Methylosarcina fibrata AML-C10: one gene and its partner. The protein of the gene in region 2 binds, or shares a complex with, the protein of the main gene of each other region. Links are inferred from orthologs where the notes say so. Each region holds a gene or a part of one and is shown on either strand. Other genes may lie near its edges. The genes, in order: recC and recB.

Region 1 (4,029 bases), 2.1 Mb from region 2 along the record:
CAGACCTGCCAGGTTTCAGAAACCTGGCAGGTCTGCCGGAAGCGCTCCTCTGCTGTTTGAGCCCGAGGCGCTTGCAGCCCGGCACGAACGGAACGCATTCCCTGCCGTTTTTCAGGCCAATGAAATACCATTCAATCACCGCCTTGCTGCTGATGATCGCACTGTCGTGCTATGCGCTGGGCTATGCCGGCGCCGGCTGGCTGGCGGTTGCCGCAGGTGCCGCTTTCGAGCTGTGGTTCTGGATCCGTCTTTTTTCTAATCCGTAAACAACGGCCTTAAACCGATCCGGTCGGCTCCGGGCAACGACTTTACGTCTGCGCCCGAAGTGGAAATTGCAACTGGAGCTCATTTATAATCGTTGCCGACCCGGCCCGGACGATTTTCATGTTTATCCTGCACAGCTCCAATAAAACCGAAAACCTGCTCGCCCATCTGTGCGCGGTCGTCGAAAATGCGCCGTTGTCCTCGCCGTTTGCCAAAGAGACGTTTCTGATTCAGAGCCAGGGCATGGAACGCTGGCTTTGCCAGCAACTGGCGAGCCGGTTCGAGGTTTTCGCCAATTTCGAGTTTCTGTTTCCGGCCCGGTTTTTCAGCGATCTGGCGGAAAAGATGGCGCTGTCGCTGTCCGATTCGGCTTTCGACAGAGACCGGATGCTCTGGCGGATGGAAGCCGCGCTGCGCCGCCTCGACGAGCCCGAATTCGAGCCTTTAAGACAGTATTTCACCGGCGGCCAGGCTTCCTTGAAACGATTTCAACTGGCCCGGCAACTGGCTCAGATTTTCGATCAGTATCAGATCATGCGGCCCGATATGCTGGCGGAATGGCGGGAAGGGCGCCTTTTCTATCGCGCCGAAGCCGAATCGTGGCAAATGCCTCTGTGGCGGAAAATAACCGCTGTGCTAGGCGACCGGCATCGCGGCGAGCTGTGGCTGGACGTGATTCGGCATTTGCACGAAGCAGACCCCGACGCCTACAGCGAGCTGTTGCCGGAGCGGATTTCGGTATTCGGGCTCAACACGATGCCGCCCTTGTTCTTGAACTATTTGCAGGGACTTTCCCGCCACTGCCAACTGCATCTTTTTTTGCTGAATCCGGCCGAGGCTTACTGGGCCGATCTCTCCGGCAAAAAGCAGCGGATTCTCGAGGAAAATCTCCTGGGTCATCCGTTGTTGTCGTCTTTGGGGCAGCAGGGCCGAGAATTCCAGGAAATGCTGCTGGAGCAGGCGCAGTTCGATTTCGAACCGGCCAGTTTTGAACTCAATCAGGCGCAGAACGTGTTGCAGCATCTGCAAAACGACATTTTGAACAATTCGGCGGACCCGCGGCCTCTCGAACGCGACGGTTCGATCAGCGTTCACTCCTGTCATTCCCGGATGCGCGAAGTCGAGGTGCTGCGCGATCAGTTGCTGATGGTTCTGGAACAGGATGCCTCGCTGGAACTGCGCGACGTCGTCGTGATGGCGCCGGATATTGAGGTGTATGAACCGTTTATCTCGGCAGTCTTTCACGACATTCAGCATGCGGTGGCCGACCGCAGCCTGCGCCTGACCAATCATGCGCTGGATGCCTTCATCGTTTTCCTGAATCTCAGCCGGAGCCGTTTCGGCTGGCAAAGCGTCCTGGATCTGCTCGACCGGCCGCTGGTCTATGCCGGATTCGGACTGACCGAAACCGATCTCGATCTGATCAGGCATTGGATTCGGGAAACCCGGATTCGTTGGGGCAAGTCGGCGCAACACAAAAAGGAATTCGGCCTGCCGGAACTGGGCGAGAACACCTGGCAGGCGGCGCTTGACCGGCTGCTGATGGGCTATGCGGTCGGCCGCGACGACGAATTCGTCGACGGCGTCCTGCCTTATCCCGAAATCGAAGGCTCTTCGGCGCTGGCTCTGGGCGGATTGTGCGATTTTATCGAGCTTTTGTTCGAGGCCTGTACAGAGTTCAAACAGCCCGGAACGCTGGCGGACTGGAGCAAAAGACTCTTTTATTATGCCGAACGGTTACTGGCGGCGGCAGATCCTCTCGAACTGAAGGAGCTCTATGAGCTCCTGGCGGGACTGTCGGACGATATGGCGCCCGTCCATCACGACGACGTGGAGCTTGCCGTGATAACGGCCTGGCTGGAGGGCATCCTGGTGGAGCGGAAGTCGGCCAGCGGCTTTCTTCGCGGCCAGTTGACCTTTTGCTCGATGTTGCCGATGCGTTCCATTCCTTGCCGGGTGATCGCCCTGCTGGGCATGAATCAGGGCGAATTTCCGAAAATCGAACGCCATCCGACGTTCGATTTGCTGGCGCAGCACTTTCGGAAAGGCGACCGTTCGCGGCGGGCGGATGACCGCTATCAGTTCCTCGAAATTCTTCTGGCGGCGAGGGAGCGGTTGATCGTGACGTTCGTCGGCCAGTCGTTCGGCGGCAATGAAATCATTCCGCCGTCGGTGACGGTCAGCGAACTGCTGGAAGTGCTGGAGCAAAGTTACGGACTGACCGGTTTGATCACGCGCCATTCCTTGCAGTCTTTCAGCTACCGCTATTATGACGGATCCACGAACTTGTTCAGTTTTTCCGAGACCGGTCTGGAAACGGCCAAGGCGCTGTCGGCAAGGGGTCGAACGCCCCCGGTTTCGGAAGCCTGGTGGCCGGGCGGCCAACAAGACCAGAAAGACCGGGCGCTTGTCGACGTCATCGAGCTGAGCGAGCTGTTCAGTTTTTTCCAGCATCCGCAGCGCTACTTCATGCGCAGACGGCTGGATTTGTATTTCAACGGCATTGAAGCCCTGGCCGAGGAGCGGGAGCCGTTTGCACTGGACAGGCTCGAAGGCTACGCGCTCGATCACGAATGGATCCGGGAGAAATTAAGCGGCCGCGAGCTGTGTCTCGGAAAAATCCAGGCGCAGGGCCGATGGCCGCCGGGAACCGTCGGGGATCTGGCGTTCGTCCGTCAGCAGCAATTGCTGGATCCGTTCGTCGAACGCATCAGGGCGCTCCGGTCGGGCGACCTGATGATCGATCTGCCGGTGGATCTCCAGCTCGACCAGTGTCGCCTGGTCGGCAGACTCGGCCATCGCTACGAGCACGTCAACCTGCTGTACCGCTACGCCGAACTTAAAGGCAAGGATTTATTGAGCGCCTTGCTGCATCATCTGGTCGCCAATCGGCTGGAGCCGCGCACCACCGTCCTGCTCAGCATCGACGATCAATTGGTATTGACGCCGGACATGGCCGAGGCCGAATTTCTGGCGCAATGGCTGGATCTTTTCCGGCGAGGGCTGCATCAGCCCGATGCGTTTTTCGTCGAGGCGGCCCTGGCGTACGTCAAACAGGCTTACAAACTGAAAAAAGGGAGCCGGAGCTCGAAATCTCCGCTGGACGCCGCCAGGGAGTGTCTGGCGCAGGCTTGCGATCAGCCCTACGAACCCGAACTTCGGCGTCTGTATGCCCATGCGACCGATTCTTCCGCGATTTTGGCGGATTCATTCGAAGAGACCTGTCAAACCTTGTTGCAGCCGGTATGGGAGGCCACCCACGATTGACGGCCAAGCTGCCCGCTTTGAAATACCCGGCGAGTAATGGCCGATGGCGGAGGTCTTTTCGGGCGCATTGCATCCTTGGTCCGTTCTCTGTATTCTGCACGGTATGCAAATTCATTTGATCTCAATAGGAAACCGTATGCCCCTCTGGGTACAACAGGGTTATCAGGATTACGCCAAGCGCATGCCCCGCGAATGCGAACTGCTCCTCAAGGAAATCGCACCGGGCAGCCGCGGCAAGAACAGCGACATCGCCCGAATCGTCCGGGACGAAGGCGAAAGAATGCTGCAGGCCGTTCCGTCGGGAGCCCATCCGGTAGCGCTGGATCTGGCAGGAAAAACCTGGTCGACGGCCGAATTGGCGGAAGCGTTGAAACGCTGGCTGGAAAGCGGGCAACACATAGCGCTTCTGGTCGGAGGCCCTGACGGCCTGTCGGAGGCCGCAAGACGCAGCGCCCGCGAATCCTGGAGCCTGTCCCGGCTGACTTTTCCTCATCCTCT
Region 2 (4,409 bases):
TTTATTGAGCATCTCGGGCAAAGTGTTGCGGATCGACACTTGGGGGTGCTCTTCATCGGCGATTTGGCGCAGCCGAGAGGGGGGCCCACACTAACCGGTCATCGGAGTCATCAAACCGGCCTCGACGTCGATATCTGGTTTTTATTGTCGCAGCAAGCCGAATCGCGGCTACTCGCCTTCAATGAACGCGAATCCTGGAATGCGCCTTCCGTTCTTCTCGACCATTCCGATACCATTGATGTCAGGCAATGGTCCAAAGCCAACGAGAAAATTCTGGAGATAGCGGCCGTCATGCCCGAAGTCGACCGCATCTTCGTTAATCCCAGCATCAAGCGGCATCTTTGCCGAAACCATCGTTCTCAAAATTGGTTGAAGAAAATACGTCCGTGGTGGAAGCACGACGATCATTTTCATGTCAGGCTGAAATGTCCTGAAAACAGCCGCGACTGCCTGCCCCCGGAGTCGCTTCCCGAAGGAGACGGCTGCGATGCTTCTTTAGCCTGGTGGTTTTCGGCTGAGGCCAAGGCGCCGCCCAAAAAGGCCCCGGCTTCGGCAACGCCTCCGTTGCCTGTGCAATGCGAATCGATATTGAGAGAATGAAAGACGGCCTGTTAAGATTTCATTCTTTGTTCGACTTTATTTTTATATCACGACTGCCTGTCAATCATGGAATCTCGCTGTTTCTCGCCGGCCGCAACTGTCCTGGCTCCAGGCATCAGCCTTATCGAAGCCAGCGCCGGAACGGGCAAGACTTACACTATCGCCATGCTCGTATTGCGCTTTGTAGTGGAACTCGATGTTGCGATAGAGCAGTTATTGATTGTAACTTTTACCCGAGCGGCGACGGAAGAACTTAAAGACCGGATCCGGCAAAGACTCGCCGAAGCCAAAAGCGCGTTAACAGGACGGAAGGATACGGTAGACGGCAACGTGGCCCACTGGCTGGAAACTCTCGATATGGAGCCGGAACTGATCCGGAAGCGTCTGGACAGGGCGCTGCTTAATATCGACCAGGCGGGAATTTTCACGATCCACGGCTTTTGCCAGCGCGTCCTGAAGGAACATGCGCTGGAAAGTGGACAATTATTCGATGTCGCATTGACCGACGAACTGGCTCTGATCAAACAAAGCTGCGCAGACGATTTCTGGCGACAGCAGATCTATTCCCGCTCTCGCTGGGAAGTTTCCGTATTAACTTCGGTTTACAAGACACCGGACGAGCTCCTGGCCAGCATCGAAAGAGTGGCCCCTCATGTGTGCGTCTATCCTGACGCCGAAAATCTGGATGTGAAGCTGGAGGCGCTGAAACAGCATGCGGAATGCGCACGCTCCGGAATCGACGACGCGGTGCTCGGTTTGACGGCGCGTTTTGACGACGGCACCTTCAAATCCGGTTATACCGGATCTTTCAAACACTACTGCGATGAACTGCAAAGCTGGCTCAACGGCTGCGGCTTCGGAACTCCCTCGCCCGAAGCCTTCGAATGTTTGACGCAGCGCGCACTGCTGGATGCTTTGAGCGGAAGCAAATTCAAAACTACCAAGGCGCAGACTGCGGATGAGCGTAAAGCGGCCTATCTGGCCGAATTGGCCATCGATACCGCGCCTTTCGAGGCGCTCTGCAATGCCTTCAGGGAAGTCACGTTGACGCTGCGCAGAGGACTTCTTGAATATTTGAAGCTGGAACTGGACAAGCGGTTAATGCAGGCCAATGCCTTATCTTTCGATAATTTGATTTCGCATTTGTCGCAGGCGCTGCAGGGAGGCAAGGGCGAACGCCTGATCGCCGAACTGAGACAGCGTTTTAAAGCCGTGCTGATCGATGAATTCCAGGATACCGATACCAGCCAGTGGCACATTTTTTCATCGTTGTTTGCCGGTTCCGATCAATATTTGTACCTGATCGGAGACCCTAAACAGGCGATATACAAATTTCGCGGCGCCGACATATTTGCGTATCTGGCGGCGCAGTCTCAGGCCCGGCATCGGTTCACTCTCGGACAGAACTGGCGATCTCATCCCCAACTGGTGCAGGCCGTGAACAGGCTGTTTCAGAGAGAGCGCGCTTTTGTACTGGACCATGTCGAATTTCATGCAGTGCAGCCGGGCAAATCGGCCGAGAACGGCGCCTTGACTCAGGCCGGACAAATGATTCCGCCGATGATGTTATGGCAACTGCCCGAGACCGAAAGCAAAACCGGCTACTGGAGCGCCGGCGAGGCGGCGAAGGAAATCCGTAAAGCGGTCGTAAACGAAATTCTCGATTTGCTGAATGAAAACTACAGTTTTCTTCCAGGAGGCAGAAAACTGCAACCCGGGGACATCGCCATCCTGGTGCGAACGAATACTCAGGCCGGAGAATATCGGGATCTGTTACGAGAAGTCGGCGTGCCGGTGGTCATCAACAGCACGGAATCCGTGTTCGCCACTCCGGAAGCCGCCGGCCTGTATTGCCTGCTCCAGGCTCTGGCCAATCCCGGCGACGTTTCACTGCTTAAGCAGGCTTTGACTCTCGACTGGTTCGGCCTGGACGGCATGGCTCTTGATCGGCTGGGCGGCGATGAAATTCTTCTGGATGCCTGGCTGGCCCGGTTTGCCGGCTATCATCAGGAATGGCAGCAAAAAGGGATGATGGCCATGATGTTGCAGTTGTTGGCGCAGGAGCGGGTGGGGCCGAATTTGTCGAAAACGGCCATGGCCGAAAGACAGTTGACCAATCTTCATCATTTAATTGAACTGGTTCAGCAAGCTGCCGTCGACCATCATCTGGGAATCGGCAAGACGCTGGACTGGCTGAGTTCTGCAATCACCGGTGCCGCCCGCGGCATGAACAGCGCCGAGAATCAGCAACTGCGCCTGGAATGCGACGATAATGCGGTGCAGGTCATCACCCTGCATCGCTCCAAAGGGCTGGAATACCCGGTGGTGTTTTGCCCCACGCTCTGGCATCGCGGCGATTATATAAACCGCGAGAAAACGATAATTCAGTGCCATGAACAGGGGCGCATGATTGCGGATCTGGGTTCCGAGCACTTCGAGAAACGGCGTGCTCGGGCGCTGACCGAGGAATTGGCGGAAGACGTTCGTATCGCTTATGTGGCGTTAACCCGCGCTCAATACCGATGTTATCTGGTCTGGGCCGACGTACGCTCGGAACAGTGCGCCAATGCTTCCGCTCTGGCTTGGCTACTGGAGTTTGCCGAAGCAGGGTTTGCCGATCAGCAGGCGAAGTTCGAATCGCTCCGTAACGCGGAGCCGACGGCTTTTGACTACCGGTTGCTTACGGTTTCCGGGAGTCCGGAGCGCCTTTACCGCCAGGCACCTCCGGCTGAGCCGCTCCAGGCCAGGCTCAGAAACAGATCGCTCCATACGCCTTGGCAGATGAGCAGCTATACGGCCTTGTCGTCGTTGAGCCTTCAGGATGCGCCGGAGTTTCCTGCGGACAAATCGGGCGAAGCCCAGATTGCCCGAGATCGGTCCGAGCCTTTGCTGCCGCGGGGAGCCCATGTCGGCAACGTGGTGCATGAGTTATTGGAAACGATCTCATTTGCCGATTTAGGGCAGCGCGCCGACCTCTCGTTGCAGAGAGAACAAACTTGCCGCCGTTACGGATTGCAGTTGGAGCATCCGGAACGGCTGGATGAGCTTTTGCAGGCCGTCGTCACGACGCCCTTGTCTTATAGCGATGAAACTTTTCGTCTGATCAATTTGAAAGAATCCCGCTGTTTGAAGGAAATGCCGTTTTATTTGTCGATGCGGACCATGGATGCCAGCTATATTAATCAGATATTGCAGGACACGCCCGCCTTTCAGCCCTTGAACAGCAAAAGCCTCTGCGGCTATCTGACCGGATTCGTCGATTTGATCTGTGAATACCGGGGGCGCTATTATCTGATGGATTATAAAACCAACGATCTGGCCGATTATTCGAGCCAAAGCCTGATCGATGCTATGCGCGAACACAATTATGGGTTGCAATACTGGCTTTATTCGGTCGTGCTGCACCGTTATCTGCATTCTCGATTGCCGGAGTACCGTTTCGAAAAACACTTCGGCGGAGTCTGTTATTTATTCGTGCGAGGCATGCAGCCGGGATTGGCGATGAGCGGAGTGTTCCGAGACCGCCCCGAATTGAACAGGCTACAGGCTTTGGCCGAGTTGTTCGGGAGCTGATTCATGCCGGACCGAGAGCTTTCCATCAACCGCCTGAGCATTGCCCTGGCCCGTTTTTTGAGCGGCCGGTCGAAGCTCGCGGCTGCCGACAAACCGGCGTTCGAAAGGCTGGTGCAAACCGTGTCGGAAGAACTCAACAACGGCCACAATTGCATGCTCGTCAGCGATGAAGACAAGGCACTGTTAATGGCGTCGGGACTGGCGGCCATCGCCGACGGACAGAACACAGCCTTGCC

Evidence for each region.
Region 1: the proteins of recB (region 2) and recC are in contact, whole or in part, in a cryo-EM structure (PDB 5MBV), measured with the Escherichia coli proteins. The link is inferred for Methylosarcina fibrata AML-C10 from one-to-one orthologs.

Annotation. Positions count from the first base shown.
Region 1 is NZ_KB889965.1:2,553,195-2,557,223, reverse strand. Bases 11-3,731 are described here. They hold recC (exodeoxyribonuclease V subunit gamma), read left to right. Parts: upstream 11-384; coding sequence 385-3,531; downstream 3,532-3,731. Other genes in these bases: rlmH (23S rRNA (pseudouridine(1915)-N(3))-methyltransferase RlmH), read left to right, coding at 3,635-3,731; A3OW_RS28305 (hypothetical protein), read left to right, coding at 120-266. Outside these bases: more of rlmH, read left to right, coding at 3,732-4,029. UniProt on the Escherichia coli protein: A helicase/nuclease that prepares dsDNA breaks (DSB) for recombinational DNA repair. Binds to DSBs and unwinds DNA via a rapid (>1 kb/second) and highly processive (>30 kb) ATP-dependent bidirectional helicase.
Region 2 is NZ_KB889965.1:4,702,572-4,706,980, forward strand. The notes cover bases 273-4,373. They hold recB (exodeoxyribonuclease V subunit beta), read left to right. Parts: upstream 273-666; coding sequence 667-4,173; downstream 4,174-4,373. Other genes in these bases: mepA (penicillin-insensitive murein endopeptidase), read left to right, coding at 273-600; recD (exodeoxyribonuclease V subunit alpha), read left to right, coding at 4,177-4,373. In the rest of the region: more of mepA, read left to right, coding at 1-272; more of recD, read left to right, coding at 4,374-4,409. UniProt on the Escherichia coli protein: A helicase/nuclease that prepares dsDNA breaks (DSB) for recombinational DNA repair. Binds to DSBs and unwinds DNA via a rapid (>1 kb/second) and highly processive (>30 kb) ATP-dependent bidirectional helicase.